DNA from 4 places in the Pseudomonas sp. LBUM1646 genome. Region 2 is predicted to be linked to each of the others. Evidence: predicted binding sites of a transcription regulator. Region 2 holds the regulator's gene; each other region holds the start of a gene.

Region 1 (5,250 bases), 2.9 Mb from region 2:
AGCCAGTCATTTTCAGGTCACTGCTGATGGTCGGGGTCGTAGCCGGCGGGATCGGGGGCGTGCTCACCTGCAGCAAATTACCATTGGTGTCGAATGTCAGCGTCGAGGCTACCGGAGGGGTGACGGTTGGATCACTGCCAGTCGCGTCCGGGTTACGACCGTCCACCAGGGTGTAGACCTTCCAGGTATTGGCACCGGTTTTCACCACGTACTGATCCATGGGGTGCATGTTGCCCTGGCTGTCATAGATCGGGGTGGTGAACTGTTTGGTGTAAGACGCCGTCTTGGTCGGGTCGAATGGAACACCCGTGGCCACCGTGTTATCAACCGGCAAGGATGTCGAGTTCAAGTTGATCGACGAAGTCACCAACGTAGTCGTCTTCGGCGCCAGGTTCGAGGTGTCGAGTTTCAGGTCAGTCAGCACGCCATTGATGATCTTGCCATTGGCATCCACGCCGTAGCCTTGCAGGCGGGACGTCTGGTCGCTGTTGGTGATGAAACCGTCCTTGTCGACCTTGAACGTACCGTTACGGGTGTACGACAACGAACCGCTATTGCTCAGGGTGAAGAAACCCGAACCGTTGATGCCCATGTCCAACACGTTGCCGGTGTTGTTGACGTCACCCTGGGTGAACTGCTGGGAAACGTTGGACAGGCGCACGCCGCTGCCGACGACCTTGCTGCCGCTGCCGAGCTTGGTCGCCGAGTAGACGTCTTCAAACTCTGCACGGGAGGATTTGAAACCGGTGGTCGCGACGTTGGCGATGTTGTTACCGGTCACGTCCAGTTGTTTGTTGGCTGCATAGAGACCGCTAAGGCCGATATTGAAAGACATATTCCACTCCTTTGTGCCGGGTTAGTCGGCTCTATATACCAATGGTTTGAACTTTGGACAGGGCGACCGGGCCCAGGCCCGCGAGGTTGAGCATCAGCTCGCCACCCGTCTGGCTGAGGGTCACGCTGTTGACCGTGGCCGGCAGGTACACCGCCAGATCCGTCGCCTTGCCGTCGATCGGCGTACTGGCCTTGATGGTGTAAGCGCCGACCGGAACGGCGGTGCCGCTCGAATCCTTGCCATCCCATGTGAAGCTGGAACTGCCGACGGCCCGGGAGCCCAAGTCGATGGTTCTGACAGTCTTGCCGTCTTTGTCGGCAATGGTCACGGTGCCGCTGGCGATCGACGAAGTCAGGTTCACCGAGCCGTTAACCGGCTTGGTCGGATCATCGATCTGGATATTGTTGGTCTGCACGATCACGGAACGGCCAACCAGGGACGAAGCCTGCAATGCCTGGGAAGAGTTGTAGTTGCCGGCGATCGAGCTGACCGTGTCGTTCAGCGTGGTAATGCCTTCCAGGCTGCTGAACTGCGCCAACTGCGCCACGAACGCACTGTTGTCCTGCGGATCCAGCGGGTTCTGGTTTTTGAGCTGGGTCACCAGCAATTGCAGGAACGCATCTTTGCCCAGCGTCTGGCTGCCGGTCGCGCTATTGGTCGCGGAGGCAATGCCGTCACCCGTGGAGCTGCTCGTCTTGACGGAAGAGTTCGCCAGGATGTCGTTGATGCTGAGGCCGCTGGTGGAATCGGTAACACTCATCTGAGTCGCCCCTTATCACTGACCGAGGGTCAGGACCTTCTGCATCATGGTTTTGGCGGTGTTCATCATTTCGGCGTTGGTCTGGAACGAACGGCTCGCGGAAATCATGTCGGCCATTTCTTCGACGACGTTGACGTTCGGGTAGTAGACGTAGCCCTTGGCGTCGGCGGCCGGATGGTTCGGCTCGTAGCGCGCTTCAAGGTTGCTCTGGTCTTCGACCACGCCCAGCACTTGCACACCTTGACCGGCGGCGTCCTGGCTCTGGAACAGCGAATCGCTGCCGCCGCTCTGGCCACCCTGGAACATGGTGGCGAACACCGGGTGACGGGCGCGATAGGTCTGGTCGATGCTCGACGAGACGGTTTCGGCGTTGGCGATGTTCGAGGCGACGGTGTTCAGGCGAGTGGTCTGGGCACTCATGCCGCTACCGGCGATGTTGAAAACACTGGCGAGGGACATGACTTACTCTCCACGCAGGGCTGAAACCAGCCCTTTGAATTTGCTGTTGAGCAGGGTGAAGCTGGCCTGGAAGCCGACGGCGTTTTCCGCGTAGTTCGACTGTTCCAGTTGCGCGTCCACGGTGTTCTGGTCGATCGACGGTTGCATCGGCGTGCGATACAACAGCGACTCGTCGCCATTGCCCAGGCCTTCAGCTTCGATATGACGGCTGTTGGTCATGTTCAAGGCGAAAGAACCGCTCTTGGTTTTCTCGTTCTGCGCGGCAAGCACTTTGGAGAAGTCCAGATCCCGAGCCTTGTAGTTCGGGGTGTCGGCGTTGGCGATGTTGTTGGCCAGGACTTCGGCACGCTGGGCGCGGAAGCCCAGGGCTTGTTCGTGGATACCGAGCGCTTTATCGAAGCTGATGCTCATGTCGGGAAACCTTCGGGTGACCTGATTTTTCGTAACTGGAACATAGCAAGCGGCGTGCCAATTCAAAAAACCCCGTAAACCGGGGCTTTGCGGGCATCGGCAAGGCGGCAATGCCAGAAAAGCGGCAACCGATTTCCGCCGTCTGCCGCTTTTCTGCCGCTTTCCTGAATCGCGCGCCGCCCCGTAGGAGCTGCCGCAGGCTGCGATCTTTTGATCCTGGTTTTTAAAATCAAGATCAAAAGATCGCAGCCTGCGGCAGCTCCTACGTGATGCAAAAGCGGCAGGCATAAAAAAACGGGAGCCCCTGAGGACTCCCGTTTTTTGCTACCGCCAGCGAATCATTTCGCCTGGTAAATGATCCCCGGGCTGCACTGGACCATCTGGTAATGATCCGGCAAACCGTTCAGCGCCTCGGAAGCGCCAAGGAACAGATAACCGCCCGGCTTCAACGTGCTGTGAATGCGCAACAGGATGTCCTTCTTCACCTCGGCGGAGAAGTAGATCAGCACGTTGCGACAGAACACGATGTCGAACTTGCCCAGGGCCGCGTAACTGTCCAGCAGGTTGAACGAGCGAAATTCCACCCGGCTTTTGATCGGCGCCTTGATCGCCCAGCGGCCCGGCCCTTTCGGGTCGAAGAAACGCTGCAGGCGTTCGGGTGACAAGCCGCGACCGATCGCCAGGCTGTCGTACTCGCCGGTCTTGCAGTTGGTCAGCATGGTGCCGGACAGGTCGGTGGCAACAATCTGCACACCCATCTTCAACTGGCCCATGTTGGTCCGCTCGAACTCGTCGATCGACATCGACAACGAATACGGTTCCTGGCCCGACGAGCAAGCTGCCGACCAGATGCGCAGGCGTTGACCGGGAGCAGCCTTGATCGCTTCGGGCAGCACCTTGTTCTTCAAGACTTCAAACGGATAGGTGTCACGAAACCACAGGGTTTCGTTGGTCGTCATGGCATCCACCACCATTTCGCGCAAACCACTGCGCGGCTGGGTCTGGATGCGCTGGACCAGTTCACCCAGGGACTTGATGCCTTGCTGTTCCATCAGTTTGTTGAGACGGCTCGAAACCAGGTACTGCTTGTTTTCACCGAGCAAAATGCCACAGGCTTTTTCCAGGAAGACCCGGAACTGTTCGAAATCCAAATTACCCGTAGACAAAGATACCGCCTCTTAAATCGTGTTGACCGCCAGGGGCAAAAGGCCCCTAGCTGATGTCTGCTGCTTTGATCCGGTCGACTACCCGGGATGCCAGGTCATCAGGACGGAATTTGGCAAGGAAGTCATCGGCACCGACTTTCTTGACCATCGCCTGATTGAACACACCCGACAACGAAGTATGCAGGATGATATGAAGCTTTTGCATGCGAGGGTCGTTGCGGATCTCGGCCGTCAGGGTGTACCCGTCCATCTCCGGCATCTCGATGTCGGAAATCATCATCAGGAACTCTTCTTCCGGCTTCTTGCCCTCATCGACCAGCTTGCGCAGGTAATCCAGCGCCTGCCGACCGTCGTTCAACGCCACCACTTCGACGCCGACCGTTTGCAGGCAACGCGAGACCTGCTTACGCGCCACCGACGAGTCATCGACCGTCAACACCCGCAAGGACAACGCCTTGTGCTGGGTTTCGACATCGACCACACCGACCGAAATCGCTTCCGGTGTCGGTGCAACCTCCGCCAGGATCTTTTCGACGTCGATGATTTCGACTAACTGATTGTCGACCCGAGTCACAGCCGTGAGGTAATGATCGCGTCCAGTGCCCTTGGGTGGCGGATGAATCTCCTCCCAGTTCATGTTGACGATGCGCTCTACCGACCGGACCAGGAAACCCTGGGTCTTGGTGTTGTACTCCGTGATGATCACGAAGGGATTGCTTTGATCGAGCAACCGACCGGAACCGGTCGCCATCGCCAGATCCAGAATAGGAATGGTCGCCCCACGAATATTTGCCACACCGCACACGACGGGACTGGACTTGGGCATCAAGGTCAGTTTGGGGCATTGCAGCACCTCACGAACCTTGAACACGTTGATCCCGTACAGTTGCTGGCCGTCGAGACGGAACAACAACAGCTCCAGGCGATTCTGCCCTACCAGTTGCGTGCGCTGGTTTACCGAATCCATTACACCAGCCATGCCCAGACTCCTACACCAACAACGCTAAGTTGTGTTGCGACGCACATTCATCACTAAACGGCACGGCGCTTGCTTTTTAACCCGTATGAACGAACAAACGACATTTTTCCGACGCCTGACATCAAACTACCGCAAATTGCTTTGCGTGGTGTCGGCCGTTTGCTTTTTACCCGTTGGCAGCCCTGCCGTTGCTGATGCGGTTACCTTGCCTGACATGCTTATCGGCGTCACTCAGGGCTTTCTTGAATTCACCGTAGAAGACTATCTCGCTACCAGTCAAACGGAAGGTCGCTACGAAATCGAGGTCAAACAGCTCGATCCACGCCTGCGCATGCCCATGTGCGACAAGGAATTGACAGCCTCACTGGAGAGCCCCGCCACCCCGATCGGCCGGGTTACAGTCAAGGTTCGCTGCGAGGGCAGCTCCCCGTGGACAGTGTTCGTACCCGCTCAAGTGCGCCTGTTTCGAGACGTTGTCACTACCACCCGCCCTCTCAAGCGCGCGGGCATTATCGAACCTGCCGACGTCACTTTGCGCGAGCGGGACATCAGTCTGATCAACCAGGGGTATTTCACCTCGGTCGACCAGGCCATCGGACAGAAACTTACCCGACCAACGGTCGGCGATCAGGTCATTACC
Region 2 (5,250 bases):
CCGGGCTCCGGCTGGTTCAACAGGCGCAGCTTGAGGGTGTCACGCAGCTGGTACAGGTTCAGGTTGGTGGTGTTGATTTTGAGGTCGGCCAGGTCCGCAATCGGCCCCAGCAGTTGGGTCTCGTCGTCGATCGCCTCGGCCAGTGAACGGTTGGCGTTGCTCAGCGGGTGGCGGCGACGGGTTTCCGAGAAACGCTTGAGCAGGGTTTCCTCATCGGCATCCAGATACAGCACATCGCACTGGATATGCCGACTGCGGACTTCTTCAAGCAATTCGGGAAAGCGCGACAAGTGGCTGGGCAGGTTGCGGGCGTCGATAGACACCGCGACCAGTGGCTGTGCCAGCTCGGTATGGATCAGGGCGCGTTCGGCCAGTTCCGGCAGCAAGCCGGCGGGCAGGTTGTCGATGCAGTAGTAGCCGTTGTCCTCAAGGACATTGAGCGCCGTACTTTTACCTGAGCCGGAGCGGCCACTGACGATGATCAAGCGCATGATTACTGACCGTTTTGCTCGCTCAGGACAACCTGATACAAGGCTTCGTTGCTCGGGGCACTACGCAGTTTCTCGCGTACTTCCTTGCGATCAAGCATGCTGGCGATCTGGCGCAGCAACTCCAGGTGCGCATCGGTGGCAGCTTCCGGGACCAGCAAGACGAACAGCAGGTCAACCGGGGCGCCGTCGATGGCGTCAAAATCGATCGGTGCATCAAGGTGCATCAGGGCGCTGATGGGCGAGTTGCAGCCCTTGAGGCGACAATGAGGGATAGCGATGCCGTTGCCAAAACCGGTGGAACCGAGTTTTTCACGGGCAATCAGAGCCTCGAAGACATCTTGCATCTCCAGATCCGGCACTTCCCGGGCGATCAGGTTGGCAATTTGCTCGAGGGCTTTCTTTTTACTGCCGCCCGGCACGTTCACGAGGGAACGGCCGGGGGTCAGGATGTTTTCAAGTCGGATCATGGGTTGGGAGTGTTAACGACCGGTCGCGCCCTGGAGGAGGCTCTGGGTCTTTTCCTTATGCTTTTTGAGTTGTTTATCCAGCTTGTCGGTCAATGCGTCGATCGCCGCGTACATATCGGTGTGCTCCGCGTTGGCGACCACTTCATTGCCGGGAATATGCAGGGTGGCTTCGATTTTCTGCTTCAGCTTTTCGACCGTCATCGTGACCTGCACGTTAGTGATCTTGTCGAAATGCCGCTCTAATCGTTCGAGTTTTTCGCCGATGTAGGCGCGCAGGGGTTCGGTCACTTCCAGTTGGTGTCCACTGATGTTGACTTGCATACAGCTTCTCCTTCGTTGCCAGTGCATAAAGCGGCAGGTAAAGGTACCTGCCACTGGAACGCTGTGCTGTGGCTTACATCAACCGCTTGCGTTCGCTCGAAGGCGCGATCCCCAGGGACTCGCGGTACTTGGCGACGGTGCGGCGAGCCACCTGAATGCCTTGTGCCTCCAGTAAACCAGCGATCTTGCTGTCACTCAACGGCTTTTTCTGATTTTCCGCGGCAACCAGTTTTTTGATGATCGCGCGGATCGCCGTGGACGAGCATTCGCCGCCTTCAGAGGTGCTGACGTGGCTGGAGAAAAAGTATTTCAGCTCATAAATGCCCCGTGGGGTATGCATGAACTTTTGGGTGGTTACCCGTGAAATCGTCGATTCGTGCATGCCAACCGCTTCGGCGATGTCATGCAGGACCAGCGGTTTCATGGCTTCGTCGCCATATTCCAGGAAGCCGCGCTGGTGCTCGACGATCTGGGTGGCCACTTTCATCAGGGTTTCGTTGCGGCTCTGCAGGCTCTTGATGAACCAGCGGGCTTCCTGCAACTGATTGCGCATGAAGGTGTTGTCGGCGCTGGTGTCGGCGCGGCGCACGAAACCGGCGTACTGGGCGTTGACCCGCAGGCGTGGCACCGACTCCTGGTTCAACTCCACCAGCCAGCGCTCGTTGTCCTTGCGCACGATCACATCGGGAACGACGTACTCGGCTTCGCTGGACTCGATCTGCGAACCTGGACGAGGGTTCAGGCTCTGGACCAGCTCGATCACCTGGCGCAGTTCATCTTCCTTGAGCTTCATGCGGCGCATCAGCTGGCTGTAGTCGCGGCTGCCGAGCAGGTCGATGTAATCGGTGACCAGGCGCTTGGCCTCGGCCAGCCAAGGGGTTTTGGCGGACAGTTGGCGCAATTGCAGCAACAGGCATTCGCCCAGGTTTCGAGCGCCGATGCCGGCCGGTTCGAATTGCTGGATGCGGTGCAGGACGGCTTCGATTTCGTCCAGTTCGATGTCCAGTTCCGGATCGAAGGCTTCGAGGATTTCCTCGAGGGTTTCGTCCAGGTAGCCCTGATTGTTGATGCAATCGATCAGGGTCACGGCGATCAGGCGATCGGTGTCGGACATCGGCGCCAGGTTCAGTTGCCAGAGCAGGTGGCTTTGCAGGCTTTCGCCGACCGATGTGCGAGTGGTGAAATCCCATTCGTCGTCATCGTTGCTTGGCAGGCTGCTGGCGCTGGTCTGGTAGACGTCTTCCCAGGCGGTGTCGACGGGCAGCTCGTTGGGAATGCGCTCGTTCCAGTCACCTTCCTCGAGGTTGTCCACCGTCGGGGCGGTTTCCTGGTAGGAGGGTTCTGAAACGTCGGCGTTGGGTTGCTGTTCGGCTTTGTCGGCCAAGGGGTCGGCATTATCGAAGTCGTCGCCTTCTTCCTGGCGTTCGAGCATCGGATTGGACTCCAGGGCCTCCTGGATTTCCTGTTGCAGGTCCAGGGTCGACAATTGGAGCAGGCGGATGGCCTGTTGCAGCTGAGGTGTCATCGTCAGCTGCTGGCCCATTCTCAAGACTAGCGATGGTTTCATGGCAGGGGCTTAACACCTTATTCGCCGGCGCGCATGCGCCATCCACTACAGGGCGCCGGAGCGCCAAACTTAAGCAAATTATATGCCCGAAACCGCAGCGTTTGCCTAGAGCGCTGTAACAATAAAAAAGTATTGATTTTTTATCGATTCGAGCGCTCGGACAACCAGCCAGACACCTTGATGCTTAAAGGCGGAACTCATGGCCCAGATACACTTCCTTGACCAGTTCGTTGGCCAGGATGGTGGCGGAGTCGCCTTCGGCGATCAGCTGGCCATCGTTGACGATGTAGGCGGTTTCGCAGATATCCAGGGTTTCACGGACGTTGTGGTCAGTGATCAGCACGCCAATGCCCTTGGCCTTGAGGTGATGGATGATCTGTTTGATATCGCCTACCGAAATCGGGTCTACACCGGCGAACGGTTCGTCGAGCAGGATGAATTTCGGGTTGGTGGCCAGTGCCCGGGCGATTTCCACGCGGCGGCGTTCACCACCGGACAGGCTCATGCCGAGGTTGTCACGGATGTGGCTGATGTGGAATTCCTGCAGCAGGCTTTCCAGCTCCTTGCGACGATCCGCCTTGTCGAGTTCCTTGCGGGTCTCGAGGATAGCCATGATGTTGTCGGCCACCGACAGTTTGCGGAAGATCGATGCTTCTTGCGGAAGATAGCCGATACCAGCCTTTGCACGGCCGTGCATTGGCTGGTGGCTGACATCCAGGTCGTCGATCAGGACGCGGCCCTGATCGGCCTGTACCAGGCCGACGATCATGTAGAAGCAGGTGGTCTTGCCGGCGCCGTTCGGGCCCAGCAGGCCAACAATCTGGCCGCTGTCGATCGACAGGCTGACGTCACGCACGACCTGGCGGCTCTTATAGCTCTTGGCCAGATGCTGAGCTTTCAGAGTTGCCATTACTGAGCCTTTTTCGCGTCGTTTTTCGGCTTCGGCTGGATCACCATGTCGATGCGCGGACGCGCCTCGGTGACCTTGCTGCCCGTGGCACGGCCGGCGCTCGCCAGTTTCTTGACCGTGTCGTAGACGATTTTCTCGCCCTGGGTGGTGTTGTTGTCCTTGTCGACAACCTTGGCCTTATCGATCAGCACGACGCGGTTTTGCGCGGCGTGGTACTGGATGGTCACGCCCCAGCCCTGAACAGGCTTGGTGTCGCCAGCGGTCTGCAGCTGCTCGAAGTAGGCGAGGTTGCCCACCGAGGTCACTACGTCGATGTCGCCGGTCGGGGTGCGGGTGATGGTCACGGTGTTGCCGGTGACCTTCATCGAGCCCTGAGTAATGATCACGTCACCTTTATAGGTGGCAACGCCATTCTTGTCGTCCAGTTGGGCATCGTCGGCCTGAATGCGGATAGGCTGCTCTTGATCGTTCGGCAGAGCCCAGGCGCTCACGCTTCCCAGTGCTGCGCCCAGACTGAGCAAAATAGGGAGGGTTTTAACGAGCCTCATACTGTCCTCTTACGTTCGATAGCAGGTGTATCCTGCTTTCTTTCAAATACGCTTTCATTCCGTTGCCAGTCGACACACCGCCAGCGCCGTCGATTCTAACGGGTTGATCGGTCTGCGCATATTGCTGCTGCGGGAACACTGTCATACGGGTGCTGGTAACAATCAATTCGCGGTTCTGTTCATCGGTGCGTGCGATACGTACCGAGTCGATCAGTTCTACTTGGGTGCCATCCGCATTCACTTCACCGCGCAAGCTCGTGACATGCCACGGGAACTCGGTGCCGCGGTACATGTTCAGGTCGGGGTTGGTCAGCAACGACACGTCGGTCGCCTTGAGGTGCTCGACCTTGTCGGACGTCAAATCGTACTGCAAGCCGCCGTCGGGCAGGTACTGCACGCTGTGGGCGTTGAGGGCGTAATAGTCGATCGCGCTTTCATCGACCTTGACGACTGGCTTGTCGAGGAAGCGTTCCGGGCTGATGTTCCAGTAGCCGACCGCCGCGAATATCGCAGCGATGCAACCGAACAGCAGGAATCTGCGAAACTTTTTGCTCAGAATAAACATAAATGGCTCACAAGTACGCGGCGTTGGCCGCATCTAGACGGCCCTGGGCGCGCAGGATCAGTTCGCAGAATTCGCGGGCGGCACCTTCGCCGCCACGGGCCTGGGTGACACCGTGGGCGTGTTCGCGCACGAAGCTGGCGGCATTGGCCACCGCCATGCCCAGGCCGACGCGGCGAATCACCGGCAGGTCTGGCAGGTCGTCACCGAGGTAGGCGACCTGTTCATAGCTTAGGTTGAGTTGGGCTAGAAGCTCGTCGAGCACCACCAGTTTGTCTTCGCGACCCTGATACAGGTGTGGAATGCCGAGGTTTTTCGCTCGACGTTCGACCACTGGGGTCTTGCGGCCGCTGATGATAGCGGTCTGCACGCCGGCTGCCATCA
Region 3 (5,250 bases), 660 kb from region 2:
CATATTCCAGTGGGTGTACGAAGGTGCGGACCTTGATTTCTTCTTCGCTTTTCAGAGCGATGTAAGCGTCGATGAAGTCATCGGAGAACACGCCGCCTTTGGTCAGGAACGCACGACCTTTGTCCAGCTCTTCCAGGGCTTCTTTCAGGCTGCCGCAAACTTGTGGGATCTCTTTCGCCTCTTCAGGCGGCAGGTCGTACAGGTTTTTGTCAGCAGCATCGCCAGGGTGGATCTTGTTCTGGATGCCGTCCAGGCCAGCCATTACCAGGGCCGCGAAGGCCAGGTACGGGTTGGCTGCCGGATCCGGGAAGCGAGCTTCGATACGGCGAGCGCGAGGGCTGGACACGTAAGGAATACGGATCGAAGCGGAACGGTTGCGAGCCGAGTAGGCCAGCATCACTGGAGCTTCGAAACCTGGGACCAGACGCTTGTAGGAGTTGGTCGACGGGTTGGTGAAGCCGTTCAGTGCCTTACCGTGCTTGATGATGCCGCCGATGAAGTACAGGGCGGTATCGGACAGGCCGGCATAGCCTTCGCCAGCGAAGGTGTTCTTGCCATCTTTGGCGATGGACAGGTGAACGTGCATACCCGAACCGTTATCGCCATACAGTGGCTTAGGCATGAAGGTTGCGGTGCGGCCATAAGCGACGGCTACGTTGTGCACGCAGTACTTCAGGGTCTGAACTTCGTCAGCCTTGGCGACCAGGGTGTTGAACTTCACACCGATTTCGTTCTGGCCGGCAGTTGCCACTTCGTGGTGGTGAACTTCGATGACCAGGCCCATTTCTTCCATGGCGTTGCACATGGAGGTACGGATTTCGTGGTCGTGGTCAAACGGTGGAACCGGGAAGTAACCGCCTTTGATACCTGGACGGTGGCCATGGTTGCCGCCTTCGATGTCCTGGTCGGACATCCACGAGCCTTGTTCGGAGAAGATTTTGAACATCGAGCCGGAAATGTCGGACTTGAACTTCACCTGGTCGAAGATGAAGAACTCAGGCTCCGGGCCAACGAAAACGGTATCGCCGATACCAGTCGACTTCAGGTATTCCTCGGCGCGCTTGGCGATCGCACGTGGGTCGCGATCGTAGCCTTGCATGGTCGAAGGCTCGATGACATCGCAAACGATGATCAGCGTTGGGTCTTCGGTGAACGGGTCGAGAACGGCAGTGCTGTCGTCCGGCAGCAGGATCATGTCGGAAGCTTCGATGCCTTTCCAGCCAGCAATGGAGGAACCGTCGAACATTTTGCCTTCTTCGAAGAAAGCTTCATCCAGCGCATCGCGAGCCGGCATGGTCACGTGGTGCTGAGTGCCTTTGGTGTCCGTGAAGCGCAGATCAATCCACTTGACGTCATGATCTTTGATGAGTTGAACCGACTTCGACATAGTGTCCTCCGGGTGGCTTCGGGCTTAAGTAGTGGATGCCCTTAGAATGTGGGTGATGCCGGCGCGAATACTCTGCCAAGGCAACCTGCCTCACAAGGGAGCAAATTGCATGCCAGTGCCCCACCATGGGTTTTTTGCCCCAATTTCACGCTTATAGAGGTGCAATGCACCGCAAAGCTGAAATAAGCGCCCTGTAATGTAGCGTCTATTTCTGTAAATGACCTGTTTTGGTGCGCGCGAAACCTTCTGCATATTAACTGGTTAAACCTTGAGCAATTTCCGCTATAATCCGCGCCCCCCTTTTTCGGCTGGCCCAGCGCGCGCTGTTTTCATGAAACTAATCGTAAAAGTCTTCCCCGAGATCACCATCAAGAGCCGCCCGGTACGGATGCGTTTCATCCGCCAATTGGCCAAGAACATCCGTGCCGTGCTCCGCGATCTGGACCCGGCTGTGGTGGTGAACGGTGTGTGGGACAACCTCGAGCTGGAAACCCGCGTCACTGAGCCCCGGGCCCTGAAGGAGATGACCGAGCGCCTGAGCTGCATGCCGGGCATCGCGCATTTCCTGCAGGTCGACGAATACCCGCTGGGCGACTTCGACGACATCGTTGCCAAGTGCAAGCAGCACTACGGTGATGCACTGGCCGGGAAGATCTTTTCGGTGCGTTGCAAGCGCGGCGGCCATCACACCTTCTCGTCCATGGACGTGGAGAAATACGTCGGCAGCCAGCTGCGTCGTCAGTGCGGCGCCGCCGGGATTTCCCTGAAAGAGCCGGAAATCGAAGTTCGCATCGAAATTCGCGACCAACGGTTGTATGTGATCCACAGCCAGCACAACAGCATCGGCGGTTATCCGCTGGGAGCGCTGGAACAGACGCTTGTGCTGATGTCCGGCGGCTTTGACTCGACAGTCGCCGCCTACCAGATCATGCGCCGTGGCCTGATGAGCCATTTCTGCTTCTTTAATCTGGGCGGCAGAGCCCATGAACTGGGCGTCATGGAAGTCGCGCACTTCATCTGGAAGAAGTACGGCAGCTCCCAACGCGTGTTATTTGTCAGTGTGCCGTTCGAGGAAGTACTGGGAGAAATTCTCGGGAAAGTCGATAACAGTCATATGGGCGTAGTTTTGAAGCGTATGATGTTGCGCGCTGCATCGAAGATTGCCGATCGGCTCGATATCGATGCGCTGGTCACCGGTGAGGCGATCTCCCAGGTGTCGAGCCAGACGTTGCCGAACCTGTCCTTGATCGACTGCGTGACCGAGAAGCTGGTCTTGCGCCCGCTGATCGCCAGTCACAAGCAGGACATCATCGACCTGGCCAACGAAATCGGCACTGCCGACTTCGCCAAGCACATGCCGGAATACTGCGGGGTCATCTCGGTGAACCCCAAGACCCACGCCAAGCGCAACCGCGTGGAGTACGAAGAACAACAGTTCGACATGGCAGTCCTTGAGCGTGCGCTCGAGAACGCCAAGCTGGTGCCGATCGATCGCGTGATCGACGAATTGGGCCAGGACTTGCAGATCGAAGAAGTCAGCGAAGCACTGGCGGGCCAGATCATCATCGACATCCGTCACCCGGATGCCGCTGAAGACGAGCCGCTGGAGCTGGCTGGCATTGAGGTACAGACGATGCCGTTTTATGCATTGAACGCTCGTTTCAAGGAACTGGACCCTACTCGCCAGTACCTGCTGTATTGCGACAAAGGCGTGATGAGTCGCCTGCATGCCCACCATTTGCTCAGTGAGGGGCATGCCAATGTGCGCGTTTATCGACCGAGCTAAGTGCCCGGGGCTGTTTGCCTGTGGCCTGCGTCACCGGCCCCCCGACGCCGCCGTCAAGCTGTAACGGCTTTGCCGGACTCTACTGTTAATCGCTGCCAAGACTTGTCAGCACACCGAATCCTCTGATCGAGATACACAAGTGATCGAAAATCTACGCAACATCGCCATCATTGCTCACGTTGACCATGGTAAAACCACCCTGGTAGACAAACTCTTGCGTCAATCCGGCACCCTGGAGCGCAACGAGCTCAACGACGAGCGCGTGATGGACTCCAACGACCAGGAGAAAGAGCGCGGTATTACCATTCTGGCGAAAAACACCGCCATCAACTGGAACGGCTACCACATCAACATCGTGGACACCCCGGGCCACGCCGACTTCGGCGGCGAAGTTGAACGCGTAATGTCGATGGTTGACTCCGTTCTGCTGCTGGTTGACGCTCAAGACGGCCCTATGCCGCAAACCCGTTTCGTGACCAAGAAGGCTTTCGAAGCCGGCCTGCGTCCAATCGTGGTGATCAACAAGGTTGACCGTCCAGGCGCACGTCCGGACTGGGTTCTGGACCAGATCTTCGACCTGTTCGACAACCTCGGTGCTACCGAAGAACAGCTGGACTTCAAAGTTGTGTACGCCTCGGCCCTGAACGGCATTGCCGGTCTGGAACACACCGACATGGCTGAAGACATGACCCCGCTGTACCAGTCGATCGTCGACAACGTACCAGCACCGAAAGTTGACCGTGACGGTCCGTTCCAGATGCAAATCTCGGCACTGGACTACAACAGCTTCCTGGGCATCATCGGCGTTGGCCGTATCGCTCGTGGTCGCGTCAAGCCGAACACCCAGGTTGTTGCGATCGATGCCGACGGCAAGCGCCGCAACGGCCGTATCCTGAAGCTGATGGGTCACCACGGCCTGCACCGTGTAGACGTTGAAGAAGCAGCTGCCGGCGACATCGTCTGCATCAGCGGCTTCGAGTCGCTGTTCATCTCCGACACTCTGTGTGATCCACAGAACGTTGAAGCGATGAAGCCGCTGACCGTTGACGAACCAACCGTTTCGATGACCTTCCAGGTTAACGACTCGCCGTTCTGCGGCCGTGAAGGCAAGTTCGTTACCAGCCGTAACATCAAAGAGCGTCTGGACAAAGAACTGCTCTACAACGTTGCCCTGCGCGTTGAAGAAGGCGACACCGCCGACAAGTTCAAAGTCTCCGGCCGTGGTGAGCTGCACCTCTCGGTACTGATCGAAACCATGCGTCGCGAAGGCTTCGAAATGGGTGTTGGTCGTCCGGAAGTGATCATCCGTATGGTTGACGGCGTGAAGCACGAACCGTACGAAAACGTGACCATCGACCTGCCAGAAGAATCGCAAGGTTCGATCATGGAACAGATCGGTATCCGTAAAGGCGACCTGACCAACATGGTTCCGGATGGCAAGGGCCGTGTGCGCCTTGAGTACAACATCCCGGCTCGTGGCTTGATCGGTTTCCGTAACGAGTTCCTGACCCTGACCTCCGGTGCAGGCATCCTGACCTCGATCTTCGACCGTTACGACGTAATGAAGTCCGGCGACATGTCCGGCCGTCAGAACGGCGTGCTGGTTTCGGTGGCTACCGGTAAGGCTCTGACTTACTCGCTGGAAACCCTGCAAGCTCGCGGCAAACTGTTCCTGGGTCACGGTGAAGACGTGTACGAAGGTCAAATCGTCGGCATCAACAGCCGCGACAACGACCTGGGCGTCAACCCAACCAAAGGCAAGAAGCTCGACAACATGCGTGCCTCGGGTAAAGACGAAACCATCGCTTTGGTTCCGCCTATCCGTTTCACCCTGGAACAAGCTCTGGAATTCGTTCAAGAAGACGAATTGTGCGAAGTCACTCCTAAGTCCATCCGTCTTCGTAAGAAGATCCTGGGCGAAAGCGAGCGTACCCGCGCTGCCAAGAAAAGCGGCAACTGAGTTTCGACTTAGTTAAGGCTTAAAAAAACGCCCCCGACCGCAAGGTCGGGGGCGTTTTTGTTTGTCTGGCTGTAGCAGCTGCCGAGCTTGCGAGGCTGCGTTCGGCTGCGCAGCAGT
Region 4 (5,250 bases), 1.0 Mb from region 2:
CAGGCCGGCGGCGCAACGCTCGGTGGCTTCTTCGTGGAGTTTTTTCCACAGCGCCGGGACGTGGCCGAGCCAGGCGGTGAAGCCCCACTGCTCGCGACGCAGGTTCGGCGCCATATCGGCGGCGATCATGGCGGCTTCTACCAGGAATGTACCGACACCGCACATCGGGTCAGCCAGCGCGCCGCCTTCGGCCGCAATGCGTGGCCAGCCGGAACGGATCAGGATCGCGGCCGCGAGGTTTTCCTTCAACGGTGCCGCGCCCTGCTGCAAGCGATAACCGCGCTGGTGCAGGCTGTGGCCGGACAGGTCGAGGGAGAGGATGGCTTCGCCACGGTCCAGGCGCAGGTGAATGCGCAGGTCCGGGTTGAGCTTGTCGATGGACGGACGGTCACCCTGCGGGGTGCGCAGTTTGTCGACGATGGCGTCTTTAACTTTTAAGGCGCCGAAGTGGGTGTTGTCGATGCCCGAGCCGTGACCGCTGAACTCGACGGCCAGGGTGCCGTCGTTGAGCATGTGGTCTTGCCACTCGATATCGAGCACGCCGTGGTACAGGTCTTCGGCGTCCTTCATCGGGAACCGCTTGAGCACCAGCAGCACCCGGTTCGCCAGACGCGACCACAGGCACAGGCGATAAGCGGTTTCCATGGTCGCCATGCCACGCACGGCCGAGGTGTGCTCACGCGCTTCTTCAAGGCCAAGCCCGACGGCTTCCTCGATGAGCAGGCCTTCAAGGCCTTTAGGGCAAGTGAGGAAGATTTCGAATTGATCGGACATTGGAATTTCAGAGCCTTTGGCTAAGTGAACCGACAACGCATTGCCGGTCCGGTTTTCAATCAGGCGCTTTTCTAAAAGAGCGCCCGCGTGGCACGAAGGTGTGCCGTCCCACCCTGACTGCTCGGGTTAAAAGAGCTTAGATGTCAGGGCAGATAAAAAAGTTGAAGCAACAAAATGTCATAAAGCGACCCTTCGTCGAATAGTACCCCAGCGTAAACGTGGGTCATTCTCACTAAAGGATTAACCCCGTCATACAGCGCGGGGCTGATCATACCGGGGTTTGACCAATAAACACGGGGCAAACATCGTGTTACTTATGGCCATAGCATCTTTCTGGTTACGTCCTTATGACAAAACGATCATTCCCTCGATGTGACGCATTGGTTAGAACTCAACACAGGTTGACGTCGCAACGGCGTCAACACCTTGGCTCGCGACGCCGGCAGCGAGCCGCCAACGGCAGAAAATTTCTGCCAGACCTCGATTGAGGTCGACGCGATAAATACAGTCAACAAGTGAGGGCAACACCCTATGAGAAGACTTAAGCGTGATCCGTTGGAAAGAGCATTTTTGCGCGGATATCAATATGGCGTTGGTGGCAAATCCCGTGAGCTTTGCCCATTTACTCTACCGTCGGTACGCCAAGCCTGGATTAACGGCTGGCGCGAAGGACGCGGCGACAACTGGGACGGTATGACCGGCACTGCGGGAATCCATAGACTCAACGAACTTCACGCCGTTGGCTAACAAAGGGCCTGACACTGCAACACAATCATCTGAATACGTAACACATTAACCACGCACGTCCCATCCGGACGGCGGGCTCCGGCCCAGGGGCACCCTAGAGGTGCCCTTTTTTATGCCTGCATTTTGCCGAAACACAACCCTTTTGTAGCAGCTGCCGAGCCTGCGAGGCTGCGTTCGGCTGCGCAGCAGTCGTAGAATCAGACACCGCGGTCTTGCAGGTACACCATCCTTTCAGGTTTCACGACGGCTCCGCCGCCGAACGCAGCCTCGCGGGCTCGGCAGCTGCTACATCAGCGCAAGGCGGCTATGGCGTCGACGGATTCACGGATGAGTGCCGGGCCTTTATAGATGAAGCCCGAATACAACTGCACCAGACTCGCACCCGCAGCGATTTTCTCAGCTGCGTGCTTGCCTTCGGTGATGCCGCCTACGGCGATGATCGGCAAACGGCCGGCCAACTCTGCCGCCAGCACCTTAACGGTATTGGTGCTCTTGTCGCGAACCGGCGCGCCGGACAGACCGCCCGCCTCGTCGCCATGCTCCATACCCTCGACGCCGACCCGGCTCAGCGTGGTGTTGGTGGCGATCACCGCGTCCATCCCGGTGTCGATCAGCGCTTGTGCAACCTGCACGGTTTCTTCATCGGTCATGTCCGGGGCGATCTTGATTGCCAGCGGTACATGTTTGCCGTGGCGCAACGCCAGTTCGGCCCGGCGCTGGGCCAGGTCGGCGAGCAATTGCTTGAGCGAATCACCGAATTGCAGGCTGCGCAGGCCCGGGGTGTTCGGCGAGCTGACGTTGACCGTCACGTAGCTGGCGTGGGCGTAGACCTTGTCCAGGCAGATCAGGTAGTCGTCGACTGCACGCTCAACCGGCGTATCGAAGTTTTTACCGATGTTGATGCCCAGCACGCCCTTGTACTTGGCGGCCGCGACCCGGGCCAGCAAGTGATCGACACCGAGGTTGTTGAAACCCATACGGTTGATGATCGCCTCGGCTTCCGGCAGGCGGAAAATCCGTGGTTTCGGGTTGCCTGGCTGCGAACGCGGGGTAATGGTGCCGATTTCGACGAAACCAAAACCCAACTGGGCAAAACCGTCGATGGCCGCGCCGTTCTTGTCCAGACCGGCCGCCAGACCCACCGGGTTCGGGAATTCCAGGCCCATGACCTTCACCGGCATTTTCGCCGGGGCCTTGCACAGCAAGCCGTTGAGGCCCAAACGCCCGCCCGCGCCGATCAAGTCCAGGGACAGATCGTGGGAGGTTTCCGGGGAAAGTTTGAACAACAGCTGACGGGCCAGGGTGTACATGGGCGGGTTTGACTCGAATGGCGGCGAAATGAGGCGGCGATTATAGCCGGGCATCGGGGTCGCAAGCGAGGCGCACACGCAAATCAACGCTCGATGGCATATGCCTTGCACCGGTAAAGGCATCAGCACTCATGCCAACGACGGGATGAGTCGACGGACAATGGCGTCGTCACCCGGTTCTGCTCACGCGGGGACCTGGGACGACGCTTTTTTTTGCAAGGTGTTTAGCAATGAATGAAAGCACAGTCGGCCCGCTCGCTTGGGTCAACGGCAGCGATGCCCCGGAAAAGTCCGCAATCAATGTCGGCTTCATGGCCCTGAGCGACTGCGCCTCGGTGGTGGTCGCCGCGACCCAGGGCTTCGCCCAACCTTACGGCCTGACCCTGAACCTCAAGCGCCAGTCGTCCTGGGCCAACCTGCGGGACAAACTGGTCAGCGGCGAACTCGACGCCGCCCACAGCCTCTACGGCCTGATCTACGCCGTGCACCTGGGCATCGGCGGTATCGCGCCCACGGATATGGCAGTGCTCATGGGCCTGAACCAGAACGGCCAGAGCATCAACCTGTCCCACGGCTTGCAGGCGCTGGGGGTGACCGGTCCTGAAGCACTGCACCGGCACGTGCACCAAACTCGCCCAAAACTGACCTTCGCCCAGACCTTCCCGACCGGTACTCACGCCATGTGGCTGTATTACTGGCTGGCGAGTCAGGGCATTCATCCGTTGCAGGACGTCGACAGCGTGGTGGTGCCGCCGCCGCAAATGGTCGCGCACCTGCAAGCCGGGCGTATCGACGGTTTTTGCGTCGGCGAGCCATGGTGCGCCAGCGCGGTTAAACAGGATCTTGGGTTTACCATTTCAACGACCCAGACCATCTGGCCCGATCACCCGGAAAAAGTCCTCGGCTGCACCCGCGCCTTTGTCGAGCAATACCCCAACACCGCACGAGCGCTGGTGATGGCGATTCTCGAAGCCAGTCGCTTCATTGAAGAAAGCCCCGAGAATCGCCGCAGTACCGCGCAGTTACTGAGCGCGCCCGAGTATCTCGATGCACCGCTGGACTGCATCGAACCGCGTCTGCAGGGGGATTACGCCGACGGCCTGGGCCATCGCTGGCAAGACCCGCACGCCCTGCGCTTCCATGGCGGCGGCGAGGTCAATCTGCCGTATCTGTCCGATGGCATGTGGTTCATGACCCAGTTCCGCCGCTGGGGCTTGCTGCGCGAAGACCCGGATTACCTCGGTGTGGCCCGCCAAGTCCAACAACTGGACGTGTACCGTGAGGCCGCGACGGCGCTGGGCGTTGCCGCCTGGGGTCAGGACATGCGCAGCAGTCAATTGATCGACGGCAAGGTCTGGGACGGTTCAGATCCGGCCGCCTATGCCCGAAGCTTCAAACTCCACGCCATGAGCGACAGCTCGCCCATTCTGGCCAGTCGCTGACAGGAGCCTGCGAATATGTTGCGTATCCTGCTGATCAACGACACGGCAAAGAAAGTCGGACGACTGAAAGCCGCCCTGACCGAGGCGGGGTTCGAGGTGATCGACGAGTCCGGTTTGACCATCGACCTGCCCGTACGCGTCGAAACGGTGCGTCCGGACGTGATTCTGATCGATACCGAGTCACCGAGCCGCGATGTGATGGAGCAAGTTGTATTGGTCACTCGTGATCAGCCCCGGCCGATCGTGATGTTCACCGACGAACACGACCCCGGCGTGATGCGCCAGGCGATCAAGTCAGGGGTCAGTGCCTACATCGTCGAAGGCATTCACGCACAACGCTTGCAGCCGATTCTCGACGTGGCCATGGCGCGCTTCGAAAGCGACCAGGCCCTGCGCGCCCAACTTCATGCACGGGACCAGCAACTGGCCGAGCGCAAGCGCATCGAGCTGGCGAAAGGGTTGTTGATGAAGATGAAGGATTGCAATGAAGAAGAGGCCTACACCCTGATGCGCCGCCAGGCCATGAGCCGGCAGCAGAAGCTGATTCAGGTGGCGGAGCAGATTATTGCCATGAGTGAACTGTTGGGTTAACCGATCGTTCCCACGCTCCGCGTGGGAATGCATCTCGGGACGCTCCACGTCCCAGCATCCAAAGCGGACGCGGAGCGTCCATGGCGGCATTCCCACCCAGAGCGTGGGAACGATCATGCCGAACCTGGCACAGATCTCGCTATGTAATCGATACAGGTAACCAACGGCGGTTGCCCCACCTACGACAAAGACGTCGCTCACCTCATTCGCCCATGGCGGATCCGGTGGCGGCGTTTTTTCGTTTTGGCCCCAGAGACCGGGGTCGGTGGTGCGGCCGTGGCGGCGCCCCACCTGCAAGCTAATGACTCCTTCTCGAGACGCTTAACAGCTGAGGTGCGCGATGAATTCAAGCTTCTGGAAATCCGGCCATACCCCGACATTGTTCG

Evidence for each region. Region 2 encodes sigma-54, which starts transcription at its own class of promoters, with help from an activator protein. Its sites were predicted from a motif close to ANTGGCATNNANNTTGCTNT; they were not measured.
Region 1: the regulator sigma-54 is predicted to act here: its motif matches at 2,508-2,527, upstream of flgB (flagellar basal body rod protein FlgB).
Region 3: the regulator sigma-54 is predicted to act here: its motif matches at 1,485-1,504, upstream of glnA (glutamate--ammonia ligase).
Region 4: the regulator sigma-54 is predicted to act here: its motif matches at 2,924-2,943, upstream of ACA071_RS09445 (CmpA/NrtA family ABC transporter substrate-binding protein).

The regions. Positions count from the first base shown of each region.
Region 1 is NZ_CP166810.1:5,169,923-5,175,172, forward strand. Features, by position in the region: gene flgE (flagellar hook protein FlgE) at 1-835, opposite strand, end outside; gene flgD (flagellar hook assembly protein FlgD) at 867-1,595, opposite strand; gene flgC (flagellar basal body rod protein FlgC) at 1,611-2,054, opposite strand; gene flgB (flagellar basal body rod protein FlgB) at 2,058-2,465, opposite strand; gene cheR (protein-glutamate O-methyltransferase CheR) at 2,804-3,631, opposite strand; gene ACA071_RS23540 (chemotaxis protein CheV) at 3,678-4,610, opposite strand; gene flgA (flagellar basal body P-ring formation chaperone FlgA) at 4,696-5,250, shown strand, end outside.
Region 2 is NZ_CP166810.1:1,062,579-1,067,828, forward strand. Features, by position in the region: gene rapZ (RNase adapter RapZ) at 1-491, opposite strand, end outside; gene ptsN (PTS IIA-like nitrogen regulatory protein PtsN) at 494-958, opposite strand; gene hpf (ribosome hibernation-promoting factor, HPF/YfiA family) at 971-1,279, opposite strand; gene ACA071_RS04570 (RNA polymerase factor sigma-54) at 1,353-2,846, opposite strand; gene lptB (LPS export ABC transporter ATP-binding protein) at 3,031-3,756, opposite strand; gene lptA (lipopolysaccharide transport periplasmic protein LptA) at 3,756-4,304, opposite strand; gene lptC (LPS export ABC transporter periplasmic protein LptC) at 4,291-4,863, opposite strand; gene ACA071_RS04590 (KdsC family phosphatase) at 4,877-5,250, opposite strand, start outside.
Region 3 is NZ_CP166810.1:403,321-408,570, forward strand. Features, by position in the region: gene glnA (glutamate--ammonia ligase) at 1-1,387, opposite strand, end outside; gene thiI (tRNA uracil 4-sulfurtransferase ThiI) at 1,719-3,173, shown strand; gene typA (translational GTPase TypA) at 3,313-5,133, shown strand.
Region 4 is NZ_CP166810.1:2,100,554-2,105,803, reverse strand. Features, by position in the region: gene rlmKL (bifunctional 23S rRNA (guanine(2069)-N(7))-methyltransferase RlmK/23S rRNA (guanine(2445)-N(2))-methyltransferase RlmL) at 1-774, opposite strand, end outside; gene rmf (ribosome modulation factor) at 1,306-1,521, shown strand; gene ACA071_RS09450 (quinone-dependent dihydroorotate dehydrogenase) at 1,812-2,831, opposite strand; gene ACA071_RS09445 (CmpA/NrtA family ABC transporter substrate-binding protein) at 3,062-4,273, shown strand; gene ACA071_RS09440 (ANTAR domain-containing response regulator) at 4,289-4,864, shown strand; gene ACA071_RS09435 (nitrate/nitrite transporter) at 5,205-5,250, shown strand, end outside.